DNA from 2 places in the Streptomyces sp. NPDC003034 genome. Region 1 is predicted to be linked to the other one. Evidence: predicted binding sites of a transcription regulator. Region 1 holds the regulator's gene; the other holds the start of a gene.
What was found. Region 1 encodes HrcA, which represses chaperone genes, less so after heat shock. Its sites were predicted from a motif close to TTNGCACTCNGNNNNNCNGAGTGCNAA; they were not measured.
Positions count from the first base shown of each region.

Region 1 (7,667 bases):
ACCGCGTACCGGGGCCGAGTCGAGGCCCGTGAAGATGATGTCGAGGAAGACCGTTCCGGTCAGGAAGACGTCGCAGCCCGGTTCCCGCGGGTCGCGCAGCGGACCGAGCGGGTCCACTGCTGCCGAGCGGCTCGTGAGGCTGTCCCGACTGGTCACGGTGTACTCCCCGGTGGGTGGTGTGCGGATCGGTGGGCCTTCCGCTGGCAGGCCCCGGGCGGAAACGGCCGGCTTTGCCCGTTCGGCGCAGGAGCAAACCCAGTGTGTCGCACCTCACCCGCGGAAGGTCCGCCGCGCCACTCGGTGGCCGGCAGCTCCCACGCGGTCAGGGCCTAGCCGCCCCGCTTGGGCAGGGGCACCCGGACCAGGTCCGCCGCGATCGTGAGCTCGCCTTCGAAGCCCGCCGCGCGGGCCTGGTGTTCGAAGACGGCGGGGTCGGAGTACCGCTGCGAGAAGTGCGTCAGCACCAGGTGGCGTACGCCCGCGTCCCGCGCCACCCGGGCCGCCTGGCCGGCGGTGAGGTGACCGTGCTCGGTGGCCAGCCGCTCCTCCTCGTCCAGGAAGGTCGACTCGATCACCAGCATGTCGCAGCCTTCGGCCAGCGCCGTCGCCCCTGGGCAGAGCCGGGTGTCCATGACGAAGGCGAACCGCTGCCCGGGCTTGTGCTCGCTGACCTGCTCCAGCGTGACCTCGCCGAGCCGCCCCTCGCGCTGGATACGGCCCACGTCCGGGCCCTTGATCCCGTGCCGGGCGAGCAGTTCGGGCAGCATGCGCCGCCCGTCGGGCTCGGTCAGCCGGTAGCCGAAGGACTCCACCGGGTGCGAGAGGCGCCGGGCCTCCAGCACGTACGGGGAACCGGGAGCGGTGGCCAGCGTCCCGTCGCCGGCCACCGGCTCCTCGCGCAGCGGCACGGTCTCGCGGTAGGCGGTGGCGTACCGCAGCCGGTCGAAGAACTGCTGCCCCGAGGCCGGGTAGTGCGCGGTGACCGGGTGCGGGACCTGGTCGAGGTTGATGCGCTGGATCACCCCGGCGAGGCCGAGGCTGTGGTCGCCGTGGAAGTGGGTGACGCAGATCCGGTTGATGTCGTGCGCGGCCACGCCCGCGCGCAGCATCTGGCGCTGGGTGCCCTCGCCCGGGTCGAAGAGGATGCCCTCGCCGTCCCAGCGCAGCAGGTAGCCGTTGTGGTTGCGGTGGCGGGTGGGGACCTGGCTGGCGGTGCCCAGCACCACGAACTCGCGTACGGACACGGCTATCCCGGCGGCCACTGGAGGCCGCGGCCGCCGAGGACGTGCGCGTGGGCGTGGAAGACGGTCTGACCGGCGCCGGCGCCGGTGTTGAAGACGATCCGGTAGCCGTGGCCGTCCACCTTCTCGTCCGCGGCGATCTGCCCGGCCTCGCGCAGCACGTCGGCGGCGATGGCCGGCTCGGCGGCCGCCAGCGCGGCGGCGTCGGGGTAGTGGGCCTTGGGGATGACGAGCACGTGCGTGGGCGCCTGCGGGTTGATGTCGCGGAAGGCGACGGTCGTCTCGCTCTCGCGGACCACGGTCGCCGGGACCTCCCCTGTGACGATCTTGCAGAACAGGCAGTCGGCCTGCGGTTCCCCGGCCATTGCTTCGCCTCCCGTGACGGTGATCGGTCCGGGCATCGTATCCACCCGGGGGCCGGTCGGCGGGCGCCGCCCGGCCGCGCGCCGGTCAACGGCCGAACCGGTCAACGGCCAAGCCGGTGAGGGGCGCAGGTCAGAGGGCGCGGGTCAGGGGGCTCGCCGGTTCAGCAGGCCGCGCAGGTCAGGGCCCGCGCCGTCCAGCAGGCGCCCAGGTCAGGGCGGGCGCCGGTCAGGACCAGCGCCCCGTCCGCGCCAGCAGGACCGCCGCCGCGGCGGTACCGGCCGTGGAGGTCCGCAGCACCGAGGCCCCCAGCCGGTACGGGAGGGCTCCGACCGCGGCGAAGGCGGCCAGCTCCTCCGGGGAGACGCCTCCCTCCGGGCCGACGACCAGCACGATCGAGCCCGTGGCCGGGAGCTCGGCGGTGGCCAGGGCCTGCGAGGGCGTGTCACGGTCCTCGTGGAGGACCATCGCCAGGTCGGCGCCGGCCAGCAGTGCGGCCACCTGCTTCGTGGACAGGGCCTCGGCCACCTCGGGGAAGCGGACCCGGCGGGACTGCTTGCCCGCCTCCCGGGCCGTGGCCCGCCACTTGGCCAGGGACTTCGCGCCGCGGTCGCCGCGCCATTGCGTGATGCAGCGCGAGGCCTGCCACGGCACGATCGCGTCCACGCCCGTCTCGGTCATCGTCTCGACGGCCAGCTCGCCGCGGTCCCCCTTGGGGAGCGCCTGTACCACCGTGATGCTGACGGCGGGCAGCGGTTCGCTCCCGGTCGCGGACACCGACACGGTCAGGCGGTCCTTGCCCTCGGCCGACTTCACCACCGCCTGCGCCCAGGCGCCCCGGCCGTCCGTGAGGACCAGCGCCTCACCCGGATTCAGCCGCTTCACGGAGACCGCGTGCCGGCCCTCGGGGCCGTCCAGGACGAATTCCGGCCCCGAGGGGACCTCTTCGACCACGAACACGGGGGCGGTCATGACGCGCTCCTCATCTGCATGTCTCGCAACGCTCTCTGTGCCTGGCCCAGTTCGGCCGCCAGTACCTCGACCAGTTCCCCCGCCGGGAGCGCCCGCGCCAGCCGGTGGCCCTGGCCCGCCCACAGCGCCATCCCCTGCGGGTCCCCGGCCGCGGCGGCCGCCTTGCGCAGCCCCGAGGTCAGGTGGTGGACCTGCGGATAGGCGGCCGGGGCGTACGGCCCGTGCTCCCGCATGAAGCGGTTGACCAGGCCTCGGGCCGGCCGCCCGGAGAAGGCCCTGGTCAGTTCGGTACGGACGAACAGCGGATCCGTCAGCGCCTTCTTGTGCAGCGGGTCCGCCCCCGACTCCGGGCAGGCCAGGAAGGCCGTGCCGAGCTGCGCCGCCCCGGCCCCCGCCGCCAGCAGCGCGGCGATCTGGGAGCCCCGCATCAGGCCGCCCGCCGCGATGATCGGGAGGGCGACCGCCTCGCGTACCTGGGCGACCAGCGCGAGCAGCCCGATGGACGCCGTGCCGTCGGCCTGCGGGTCGTCGCGGTGGGTGCCCTGGTGGCCGCCCGCCTCCACGCCCTGGACGCAGACCGCGTCGGCGCCCGCGTCCTGCACCGCCCGGGCCTCGTCGACGGAGGTCACGGTGACCACCGTGTACGTACCGGCCTCGCGCAGGCGGGCGAGCGCCTGGGGCGTGGGACAGCCGAAGGTGAAGGAGACGACCGGGACCGGGTCCTCGGTGAGGATGGCGAGTTTGGCGTCGTAGCCGTCGTCGCTGGTGCCGATGATGTCCTCGGCGGCGAGGGAGATGTCGTACCAGCTCGCCTCGCCGGCCAGCTGCCCCCGGTACGCCTCGACGGCGGCGGGATCCACGTAACCGGTCTGCGGCATGAAGAGGTTCACGCCGAAGGGGCGGCGGGTGAGCGCGCGCAACCGCTTGATCTCCTGGTACATGCCGTCGGCGGTCTTGTAGCCCCCGGCGAGGAAGCCGAGCCCGCCCGCCTCGCACACCGCGGCGGCGAGCGGCGGACAGGAGGCGCCGCCCGCCATGGGAGCCTGCACGATCGGGTAGGGGGAGAGACCGTTCGGTGCGGTGGACATGGAGTGCATCGTGCCATGTCCCGCTCACGGGACCGAATCATGGCATTCGCCTGGCATAGTCCGCTTCCGGGCGCGTGCCGGATCATGCGTCGAGCCCGGTCCGGGGCGTCCCCGGGCCGGGCTCGTACGCATGGTGCCAGGCCGGTCAGCGGCCGTTGAACGCGTCCTTCAGCCGGCTGAACAGACCCTGCTGCCCCGGCGCGAACTGGCCCAGCGGCCGCTCCTCACCGCGCAGCTTCGCGAGCTGGCGCAGCAGGTCCTCCTGCTGGGCGTCCAGCTTGGACGGGGTGGTCACCTCGACGTGGACCATCAGGTCGCCGCGCCCGCCACCGCGCAGGTGGGTGACGCCGCGCCCGTGCAGCGGGATCGACTGGCCGGACTGGGTACCGGGCCGGATGTCGATCTCCTCCATGCCGTCCAGCGTCTCCAGCGGGCACTTGGTGCCCAGGGCGGCCGCCGTCATCGGGATGGTCACCGTGCAGTGCAGATCGTCCCCGCGACGCTGGAAGGTCGGGTGCGGCAGCTCGTGGATCTCCACGTACAGGTCACCGGCGGGGCCGCCGCCGGGGCCGACCTCGCCCTCGCCCGCGAGCTGGATCCGGGTGCCGTTCTCGACACCGGCCGGGATCTTGACCGTCAGGCTGCGGCGGGAGCGGACCCGCCCGTCGCCCGCGCACTCGGGGCACGGGGTCGGGACCACGGTGCCGAAGCCCTGGCACTGCGGGCAGGGGCGGGAGGTCATGACCTGGCCCAGGAAGGACCGGGTGACCTGCGAGACCTCACCGCGGCCACGGCACATGTCACACGTCTGCGCCGAGGTACCGGGAGCGGCACCCTCACCGGAGCAGGTGGTGCAGACGATGGCCGTGTCGACCTGGATGTCCTTGGTCGTCCCGAAGGCCGCCTCGTCCAGTTCCAGGTCGAGGCGGATCATGGCGTCCTGGCCGCGCCGGGTCCGCGAGCGCGGGCCGCGCTGCGAGGCCTGGCCGAAGAAGGCGTCCATGATGTCGGAGAAGTTGCCGAAGCCACCCGCTCCGAAGCCACCCGCTCCGCCGCCGGCGCCGCCGGAGGAGGACAGCGGGTCGCCGCCGAGGTCGTAGACCTGCTTCTTCTGCGGGTCCGAGAGCACCTCGTAAGCCGCGTTGATCTCCTTGAAACGCTCCTGCGTCTTCGGGTCCGGATTCACATCCGGGTGAAGTTCACGCGCGAGGCGGCGGAAGGCCTTCTTGATCTCGTCCTGCGATGCGTCGCGGCGCACGCCGAGAACGGCGTAGTAGTCCGTGGCCACTTACGACTCCGCCAGGATCTGTCCGACGTAACGTGCCACTGCGCGTACCGCTCCCATCGTTCCGGGGTAGTCCATGCGGGTCGGTCCGACCACGCCGAGTTTGGCGACTGTTTCGCCGCCCGAACCGTAACCGACCGAGACGACCGACGTGGAGTTCAGTCCCTCGTAGGCATTCTCATGCCCGATCCGTACGGCCATTCCCGACTCATTGGCCTCGCCGAGCAGCTTGAGGAGCACGACCTGCTCCTCCAGCGCTTCGAGCACCGGCCTGATGGTCAGGGGAAAATCGTGTCCGAAGCGGGTGAGATTGGCGGTACCGCCAATCATCAGCCGTTCCTCGGCTTCCTCGACCAGGGTTTCGAGGAGCGTCGCGAGCACGGTGGAGACGGTGCCGCGGTCCTCCGCCTCGAAGGATTCGGGGAGGTCCTGGACGAGCGGGGGCACATCGGTGAAACGGCGGCCGACGACCCGGCTGTTGAGCCGGGCCCGCAGGTCCGCCAGCGAGGTCTCCCCGAAGGGGCTCGGGCAGTCGATCAGCCGCTGCTCGACACGTCCGGTGTCCGTGATCAGTACGAGCATCAGCCGGGCCGGGGCCAGCGACAGCAGCTCGACGTGGCGCACGGTGGAGCGCGTCAGCGAGGGGTACTGCACGACCGCGACCTGCCGGGTGAGCTGGGCGAGCAACCGCACCGTACGGCCGACCACGTCATCGAGGTCGACGGCGCCGTCGAGGAAGTTCTGGATGGCCCGGCGCTCGGGCGAGGACAGCGGTTTGACCCCCGCCAGCTTGTCGACGAAGAGGCGGTAGCCCTTGTCGGTGGGGATCCGGCCGGCGCTGGTGTGGGGCTGGGCGATGTAGCCCTCCTCCTCCAGCACGGCCATGTCGTTGCGCACGGTGGCGGGCGAGACGCCGAGCCGGTGCCGCTCGGTGAGCGCCTTGGAGCCGACCGGCTCCTCCGTCCCGACGTAGTCCTGGACGATGGCGCGCAGCACTTCGAGTCTGCGTTCGCTGAGCATCGCGCACACCTCCACCTGTGTTGCGTGTTGTCGTCGCCGGTCTTCCGCGGTCTTCGCTTCGTTGGCACTCTGAGCGTTCGAGTGCCAGCGATCCCCGCTCAGTGTACGGCCGTGCGGTACGCCCCTAGCAAGGGCGGCCCGCCAAGGTAGCGTCGTCGCATGGACGTGCGTTGGGAAGAGGCGGGCTGGGAACGGCTGACCGGACGCGCCGGCCGGCGTCGGCTGCCGGTGTGGGACTGCACCGTGGGGCTGGTGGCGGGCGACGATTCGGTCCTCCTGGTCGATCCCGGCTCGTCCCTGCGGGAAGGGGCGGGGATCCGGGCCGAGGCGCAGCGGCTGACCGGCCGGCGCGTGACCCATATCGCATTCACCCACGGACATTTCGATCATGTACTGGGCGCTGCCGCCTTCGCCGGGGCCGAGGTGTACGGGGCGGTCGGCCTGGACTCCCTGCTGGCGGCCGACCGGGAGGCGCTGCGGGACTCCGCCGTGCGGCACGGGCTGGCGGAGCGGGAGGCGGCCGAAGCCGTGGAGATGCTCGTGCTGCCCCGGCATCCGGTGTCGGGCGAGTGGACGCTGGAGCTGGGCGGGGTGCAGGTGCTCCTGGCCAATGTGGGGCCGGGCCACACCGGGCACGACCTGGCCGTCTTCGTGCCGGGTGAGCGGGAGGTGGTCTTCTGCGGGGACCTGGTCGAGGAGTCCGGCCCACCGCAGGCGGGGCCGGACGCCGTACCAGGGCAGTGGCCCGCCGCTCTCGACCGGCTGCTGTCCCTGGGCGGCGACGACGCGCTGTACGTGCCGGGTCACGGAGCGGTGGTCCCGGCGGACTTCGTCCGTGCGCAACGCGCCACACTGGCGGCCCGTTTCGGCGTGTCGGAGGCGTGAGCGGTCCGGCTCTCCTACTGTCGGCCGGATGCGCGAGTACTCCCCCGACCTGACCCCGCAGTGGAAGCGCCCCAAGGCCGTGCCCGAGGTGGCGGCGGAACCGGGCCTGGTCATCGAGGTGGCGGGTACGGATTTCTGCGGCGCGGTGGTGGCCTGCGAGGCGGGCACGGTGACCCTGGAGGACCGCTTCGGCAAGCGGCGGGTGTTCCCGATGGAGCCGCGGGGCTTCCTGCTGGAGGGGGCGGTGGTGACGCTGACCCGCCCGCGGCGCGGCAGCCCCGCGGCCGCGGCCCGGACGGCCTCCGGCTCGATCGCCGTACCGGGCGCGCGGGCGCGGGTGGCGCGCGCGGGCCGGATCTATGTCGAGGGCCGCCACGACGCGGAGCTGGTGGAGCGGGTCTGGGGCGAGGACCTGCGGATCGAGGGCGTGGTGGTGGAGTACCTGGAGGGCATCGACGACCTCCCGGCCGTCGTGGCGGAGTTCGCCCCGGCGCCGGACGCCCGCCTGGGCATCCTGGTGGACCACCTGGTGCCGGGCTCGAAGGAGTCCCGTATCGCGGCGTCGGTGACCTCGCCCAACGTCCTGATCGTCGGCCACCCGTACGTGGACGTCTGGCAGGCGGTGAAGCCGTCGGCGCTGGGCATCGCGGCCTGGCCGGTGATCCCGCCCGGCCAGGACTGGAAGACGGGCGTCTGCCGGTCCCTGGGCTGGCCGGCCAACACGGGAGCCGCCTGGCAGCACATCCTGTCCCACGTGACCTCGTACCGCGCCCTGGAACCAACCCTCCTGGGCCGCGTCGAAGAACTGATCGA
Region 1 covers NZ_JBSFTS010000002.1:390,664-398,330, reverse strand. Annotated here, with positions in the region: gene ACWDX7_RS04145 (PfkB family carbohydrate kinase) at 1-156, opposite strand, end outside; gene ACWDX7_RS04140 (ribonuclease Z) at 330-1,244, opposite strand; gene ACWDX7_RS04135 (histidine triad nucleotide-binding protein) at 1,247-1,606, opposite strand; gene ACWDX7_RS04130 (16S rRNA (uracil(1498)-N(3))-methyltransferase) at 1,833-2,576, opposite strand; gene ACWDX7_RS04125 (nitronate monooxygenase) at 2,573-3,664, opposite strand; gene dnaJ (molecular chaperone DnaJ) at 3,810-4,952, opposite strand; gene hrcA (heat-inducible transcriptional repressor HrcA) at 4,953-5,969, opposite strand; gene ACWDX7_RS04110 (MBL fold metallo-hydrolase) at 6,129-6,854, shown strand; gene ACWDX7_RS04105 (DUF3097 domain-containing protein) at 6,883-7,667, shown strand, end outside.

Region 2 (7,667 bases), on a different contig from region 1:
GGCGGGGCGTCAGGCGCCGCAGCCAGCCCAGCTTTTCGGGGTCCATGCCGGGTCAATGCCCTCAACCGGACGCACACATGCCGGATTTCTCGCGCAACGTGATGACACGGATGCAGTCAGCTACGGAGGGCGTGCGCCGCCCGGATGAAGGCGCGGATGAGCTCCGGTGACTTCACTCCGCGCTCCCGCTCCACCCCGCTGGAGACGTCCACGCCCCAGGCGCCGGTGACCCTGACCGCTTCCCCGACGTTGGCGGGGGTCAGCCCGCCCGCCAGCATCCACCGGCCCTTGGGCGCCGCGAACTCCTCCGAGCCCCAGTTCCACGGCTTGCCCGACCCCGGGTCGGGTGCGTCGAGCAGCAGCAGGTCCTCGCCCAGCTCCCCGCAGCGTTCGACGTGCTCGGCGGTGGCGCGGATCAGCGTCCGGCCCGGCCCGCGCAGCTCCTCGTAGTACTCGGCCCCCTCGTCCCCGTGGAGCTGTACGGCGCGCACCCCGCTCTCGTCGGCCAGGCGGCGCACCTCCCCGACCGGCTGCCCCCGGAAGACCCCGACCGTGAGGACCGCGTCGGGGACCAGCGCGGCGAGGGCGCGCGCGGTGGCGGCGTCGACGGTACGCGGGCTGCCGGGCGCGAAGACGAAGCCGACGGCGTCGGCGCCGGACTCCACGGCCACCTCCACGTCGCGCGCGGTCCGCAACCCGCAGATCTTGATAAACGGCTGGGTCATACGCATCAGTCAACCCCACAATGGCCGGATGGACGACAACGGGGTGGACATCACCACGGGCGGGCGGGATTCCGAGCTCGACGCCCGGCTGGGCAAGGAGCTGGACGCCTTCAACCAGGCGGCCACGGCCGGGCACGAGCAGGCGGAGTTCACCGTACGGATCACGGATGGCGACGGCTCCCTCATCGCCGGCCTGAGCGGCTGGAGCTGGGGGGACCGGGCGGGCATCGAGCTGACCTGGGTCCGCGAGGACAGCCGCGGCGGGGGCTGGGGAGCGAAGCTGCTGGCCGCGGCCGAGGACGAGGCCCGCCGCCGGGGCTGCCGCACGATCATGGTCTCCTCGTTCACCTTCCAGGCGCCGGGCTTCTACGCCCGCCACGGGTACGAGGAGACGGCCCGCGTTCCGGGTCTCCCGGGCGGCCACGAGGACGTGTACTTCCTCAAGCAGCTCTGACACCGGCGACCGGGCGCGCCCCGGCCGAGAGGCGCGCGCCGGCGGCCGGAAACGCCCGAGGGCGGCATCCCCGCGGGGATGCCGCCCTCGTTCGAGAACAGCCGATCAACCAGAGGCCGGAGCCCGAGGCCGATCAGAAGTCCATGTCACCGCCCGGCATGCCGCCCGGCGCGCCGGCGCCGGCCTTCTCCGGCTTGTCGGCGATGACGGCCTCGGTCGTCAGGAACAGCGCGGCGATCGACGCGGCGTTCTGCAGAGCGGAGCGCGTGACCTTCGCCGGGTCGATGATGCCCTCGGCGATCATGTCGACGTACTCGCCGGTCGCGGCGTTCAGGCCCCAGCCGACGGTCAGGTTGCGGACCTTCTCCACGACGACGCCGCCCTCAAGGCCGCCGTTGACGGCGATCTGCTTGAGCGGAGCCTCCAGGGCGAGCTTCACGGCGTTGGCGCCGGTCGCCTCGTCACCCGAGAGGTCGAGCTTTTCGAAGACCGAGGAGGCCTGCAGCAGGGCCACGCCACCACCGGCGACGATGCCCTCTTCGACGGCCGCCTTCGCGTTGCGAACGGCGTCCTCGATGCGGTGCTTGCGCTCCTTGAGCTCCACCTCGGTCGCGGCGCCGGCCTTGATGACGGCCACGCCGCCGGCCAGCTTCGCGAGGCGCTCCTGGAGCTTCTCGCGGTCGTAGTCCGAGTCGGAGTTCTCGATCTCGGCGCGGATCTGGTTCACGCGGCCGGCGACCTGGTCGCTGTCACCGGCACCGTCGACGATGGTGGTCTCGTCCTTGGTGATGACGACCTTACGGGCGCGGCCCAGCAGGTCGAGACCGGCGTTCTCCAGCTTGAGGCCGACCTCCTCGGAGATGACGGTGCCACCGGTGAGGATGGCGATGTCGCCGAGCATGGCCTTGCGGCGGTCGCCGAAGCCCGGTGCCTTGACGGCGACGGACTTGAAGGTGCCGCGGATCTTGTTGACGACCAGGGTCGACAGGGCCTCGCCCTCGACGTCCTCGGCAATGATCAGCAGCGGCTTGCCGGACTGCATGACCTTCTCCAGGAGCGGCAGCAGGTCCTTGACCGAGCCGATCTTGGAGTTGACGATCAGGATGTACGGGTCGTCGAGCGACGACTCCATGCGCTCCATGTCGGTGGCGAAGTACGCCGAGATGTAGCCCTTGTCGAAGCGCATGCCCTCGGTGAGTTCCAGCTCCAGACCGAAGGTCTGGGACTCCTCGACGGTGATGACGCCTTCCTTGCCGACCTTGTCCATGGCCTCGGCGATGAGCTCGCCGATCTGGGTGTCGGCGGCGGAGATGGAGGCCGTGGAGGCGATCTGCTCCTTGGTCTCGACATCCTTCGCCTGGGCGAGCAGGGCGGCGGAGACGGCCTCGACGGCCTTCTCGATACCACGCTTGAGGGCCATCGGGTTGGCGCCGGCGGCTACATTGCGCAGGCCCTCGCGGACGAGCGCCTGGGCCAGCACGGTGGCGGTGGTCGTACCGTCGCCGGCGACGTCGTCCGTCTTCTTGGCGACTTCCTTGACCAGCTCGGCGCCGATCTTCTCGTACGGGTCTTCGAGCTCGATCTCCTTGGCGATGGAGACGCCGTCGTTGGTGATCGTGGGGGCGCCCCACTTCTTCTCAAGGACGACGTTGCGACCCTTGGGGCCAAGGGTGACCTTGACGGCGTCGGCGAGCTGGTTCATCCCACGCTCGAGGCCGCGCCGGGCCTCCTCGTCGAACGCAATGATCTTGGCCATCTGAAGTGGTCCTCCCAGGGGGTCCCTCCCATGCCGTAGGCCATGGGGGAAGGGGTGGATTGCTCCGGACCGCGCCCGCGCCCGCGACGGACGGCCTGCGTGCCCGGCGGTTCCTTCCCGCCGGACCCTGCGGGCCTCACCGACCCGGTCCTCGTTGAGTAGCACTCTCACCTGGAGAGTGCTAACGCCAATGATTAGCACTCGACCCCCGCGAGTGCAAGCGGCTCGGGGCAACGCGCGGCGAAGAAGCAGGTGGGACAAGGGCCGGAAGGGGACGACGTACGAGGGGCCCGCATCCCGTGTCCAGGATGTGGGCCCCTCGTGTGTACGACGTATACGCGTACGTGTGTAGGCGTCGGCGGTCGATCGCGCCGGACCAGCCCCCGGACTAGCCGAGTGCGAGCTTGACCATGTCCGCCTGCGGCCCCTTCTGGCCCTGCGAGATCTCGAACTCGACCCGCTGACCCTCTTCAAGGGTGCGGTACCCGTCCATCTGGATGGCGCTGTAGTGGACGAACACATCCGCACCACCGTCGACCGCGATGAAGCCGTAGCCCTTCTCCGCGTTGAACCACTTGACGGTGCCCTGAGCCATGCCTAACTCCCCTATTACTGGCCCTTGCGCGGGAACGCACTTCGCGCTCCCGGGTCAGAACTTGCGCCGGAACGCGTCGACCGAGGCTGAATGTATCCGCGCCGGTGCTGTCTGCAACAGGTCAATCCGACGAGAATTCTGGACACGCGGAAACATTGAAATAGAGTGAAAATTGGGCACATTCCAGGGCAACTCGGGCCCGGCATATCTCGCCAAAGCCTCATACCGCGCTTGCACATTGACCCGATGTCGACCCTGGCGCGGCCCGCTCATATGCGGCGGGCAAGAACAGCGGAGGGGACTTCCCCAACTCTACCGCGCCCAATCAAACAGAATTACCCCCTCCGTTTATAGCGGAGGGGGTAATTACGGTTTTGCTTATCAGCCGGACGGGGCAGCGGCAGCGGTCCGCCCGGTCAGCCGCCGGCGACCGCGGGGATGATCGAGACGCCCGCGCCGTCCGGGGTCGCCGTCTGCAGTCCACCCTCGAAGCGCACGTCGTCGTCGTTGACGTACACGTTGACGAAGCGGCGCAGCTTGCCCTGGTCGTCCAGGACGCGCGCGGCGATGCCCGGGTGGCTCCGCTCCAGGGACTCGATGACCTCGGCGAGGGTCGCGCCCTCGGCCGGGACCTCGGCCTGGCCGCCGGTGTAGGTGCGCAGGATGGTGGGGATGCGGACATTGACGCTCATGGCGCTACTGCCTTTCCGGTGTGCGGGAGGAGGGTCAGCCCAGCCCGGCGGCGCGGAACGCGTCCAGGCTCGGGCGGATGGTGGCGGTCTGCCCGCTGTCCGCGGCCACCGCCTCCAGGGTCTTCAGGCCGTCACCCGTGTTCAGGATCACGGTGGTCAACGACGGGTCGAGCTGCCCGTTCTCGACCAGCTTCTTCGTCACGCCGACGGTCACGCCGCCCGCCGTCTCGGCGAAGATGCCCTCGGTCTGAGCGAGGATCTTGATGGCCTCGACCACCTGCTCGTCGTTGACGTCCTCGACGTAGCCGCCGGTGCGGCGGGCGATGTCCAGGACGTACGGGCCGTCCGCCGGGTTGCCGATGGCCAGCGACTTGGCGATGGTGTTCGGCTTCTGCGGGCGGACCACGTCGTGACCGGCCTTGAAGGCGGTCGACACCGGGGAGCAGCCCTCCGCCTGGGCACCGAAGATCTTGTACGGCTTGTCCTCCACGAGGCCGAGCCTGACGAGCTCCTGCAGACCCTTGTCGATTTTCGTCAGCTGTGAGCCGGACGCGATCGGGATCACGATCTGGTCGGGCAGCCGCCAGCCGAGCTGCTCGCAGATCTCGTACGCGAGGGTCTTGGAGCCCTCGCCGTAGTACGGCCGCAGGTTGACGTTGACGAAGCCCCAGCCCTCGCCGAGCGGGTCCCCGATGAGCTCGGAGCAGAAGCGGTTGACGTCGTCGTAGTTGCCCTCGATGCCCACGAGGTCGCCGCCGTAGATACCGGCCATGACGACCTTGCCCTGCTCCAGGTCGTGCGGGATGAACACGCAGGAGCGGAAACCGGCCCGGGCGGCCGCGGCGCCGACGGCGCCGGCCAGGTTGCCGGTGGAGGAGCAGGACAGGGTGGTGAAGCCGAAGGCGCGGGCGGCCTCGACCGCGATGGCCACGACGCGGTCCTTGAAGGAGTGCGTCGGGTTGCCGGAGTCGTCCTTGACGTAGAGCTTGCCGGTGAAGCCGAGCTCCTTGCCCAGGTTGGCGGCGTCGACCAGCTTGGTGAAGCCGGGGTTCAGGCTCGGCTTGGAGGCCACGTCCGCCGGGACGGGCAGCAGCGGCGCGTAGCGCCAGATGTTGTCGGGGCCGGCCTCGATCGCGGCGCGCAGCGCTTCCGGGTCACCGGTCGGCAGCTCGTAGGCCACTTCCAGCGGACCGAAACACTCGGCGCAGGCGAAAATGGGGCCGAGCGGGAAGCGGGTGGCGCACTCCCGGCAGGAAAGGCCGGTGGCGGGTCCGAGGTCAACAGAACCGAGGTCGGCGGAACCGTGGTCGGCAGAGGTGGTAGCAGTCTGTGCAGCCATGATGGCGAGGCCCTTTCTCCTCATCTTCCCCATGGCGCACTTCGCCATGAGACGGAATTGGCACCTTCCCTAGCCGGGGACCTCACTGCTGGCACCGATGTGCCTGATCGCGAGAACCGACTGGAGGGTTGCCGGGGCTTCAACGGGCCGTGTCCCTCTGCCCCTCTGGATGAGCGGTATGGCACCGGGATACGCGCTCTATGGCGCACCCGGGCGTTTGTCCGCGAGGACCCCGACATGCGGTGGTCCTTCGCGTTGCTCAAGACTGTAACCGAAGGCCCGGGCGGGTGAGACAGCCGTCCGAACCGCGAGATGGATCCCATATCGACCCAAACCAGGGAGTGCTGAAAGTGCTGGAAGAGGTGGAGCGTTGGCTGGCCGACCGCTCCTGGTCCGCGGCCGACCGACCGCTCACCCAGCTGCTCGACCGCAAACGGGCGGCCGGCACCACCGTCAGCGTGGTGCTGCCGGCGCTGGACGAGGAGGCGACGGTCGGCGCCATAGTCGAGGTGATCCGGCGTGAGCTGATCGAGGGACTGCCGGTCCCCCTGGTCGACGAGCTGGTCGTGATCGACTCGGGCTCGGCCGACCGGACCGCGGAGCTGGCGGCCCGGGCCGGCGCCCGCGTGGTGCACCGCGACGACATCCTGCCGCGCGTCCCGGCCCTGCCCGGCAAGGGCGAGGTGCTGTGGCGTTCGCTGCTGGCCACCACCGGCGACATCGTCTGCTTCGTGGACGCCGACCTGCGGGACTTCTCGGCCGCCTTCGTGTCCGGAACCGTGGGCCCGCTGCTGACCGAGCCGGACGTGCAGTTCGTCAAGGCCATGTACGACCGCCCCCTCGGCACGGAATTCGACGGGTTCGCCTCCGGCAAGACCCCCGGCCAGGGCGGCCGGGTCACCGAGCTGGTGGCCCGCCCGCTGCTGAACCTGCACTGGCCGCGGCTGGCGGGCTTCGTGCAGCCGCTGGGCGGCGAGTACGCCGTACGCCGCTCCCTGCTGGAGCGGCTGCCGTTCCCCGTCGGGTACGGCGTCGAGCTGGGCCTGCTGGTGGACGCGCTGCACACGGCCGGGCTGGACGCGCTGGCCCAGGTGGACGTCGGCGTACGGCTCCACCGCCACCAGGACGGGCAGGCGCTGGGCCGGATGGCCGCGGCGATCTACCGGACGGCGCAGCTGAGGCTGTCGCGCGGGCATCTCGTCCGGCCGGAGCTGACGCAGTTCGAGCGGGGACCGGACGGCTTCGTGCCGCGCACGTACCCGGTGGACACCGAGGAGCGCCCGCCGATGCTCGGCGTCCCGGAGTACGCGCGGCACCGGGCGGCGTGAACCCGGGGGGCCCGGGACGGGACCTCGGGCACGTTTGAGCAGGAGCGACCCGGGCTAGGTTGGCCGCATGGCTTCTCAGGTACTCGTTGCAGCGAACCGCGGCCCGCTCTCCTACGCTCTCGCCGCCGACGACACGCTCAGTGCCCGGCGCGGCGGGGGCGGTCTCGTCTCCGGTCTCTCCACGGCCCTCGCCGAGCAGCCGGACGCGGTGTGGATCTGCGCGGCGCTCTCGGAGGCGGACCGCGAGGCGGTCCGCCGGGGCGTCGCCGAAGAGGGCGTCCGCATGCTGGACATCGATCCCGCCGTTTACGACGACGCGTACAACGGCATCGCGAACTCCGTGCTCTGGTTCACCCACCACCACCTGTACGAGATTCCGCGCGAGCCCGCCTTCGACGCGGCGTTCCGGCGGCAGTGGGACTCGTACGTCGCCTACAACCAGGCCTTCGCGGAGGCGCTGGCGCAGGAGGCGGGCGAGGGGGCCTGCGTGCTGGTGCAGGACTACCACCTGGCGCTGGTGCCGGGCGCGCTGCGCGAGCTGCGGCCGGACCTGCGGATCTCCCACTTCACGCACACCCCCTGGGCGTCCCGGGAGTTCCTCTACATGCTGCCCGACGACATCAGGCGCCAGTTGGTCTGGGGGATGCTCGGGGCGGACAGGCTGGGCTTCCACACGTGGGAGTGGGCGTCCAACTTCATCACCGGCGCGAACATGGACGACGCGAGCGGTGTGGCGGAGGGCTCCCTCCCGGCCGGCAGCGCGGAGCGCGGGGTGTGG
Region 2 covers NZ_JBSFTS010000009.1:93,482-101,148, forward strand. Annotated here, with positions in the region: gene ACWDX7_RS12585 (beta-glucanase) at 1-46, opposite strand, end outside; gene ACWDX7_RS12590 (phosphoribosylanthranilate isomerase) at 117-725, opposite strand; gene ACWDX7_RS12595 (GNAT family N-acetyltransferase) at 754-1,179, shown strand; gene groL (chaperonin GroEL) at 1,313-2,935, opposite strand; gene ACWDX7_RS12605 (cold-shock protein) at 3,324-3,530, opposite strand; gene ACWDX7_RS12610 (MoaD/ThiS family protein) at 3,947-4,222, opposite strand; gene thrC (threonine synthase) at 4,257-5,561, opposite strand; SAM riboswitch class I at 5,579-5,737, opposite strand; gene ACWDX7_RS12620 (glucosyl-3-phosphoglycerate synthase) at 5,912-6,889, shown strand; gene ACWDX7_RS12625 (alpha,alpha-trehalose-phosphate synthase (UDP-forming)) at 6,957-7,667, shown strand, end outside.
Region 2: the regulator HrcA is predicted to act here: its motif matches at 3,130-3,156, upstream of groL (chaperonin GroEL).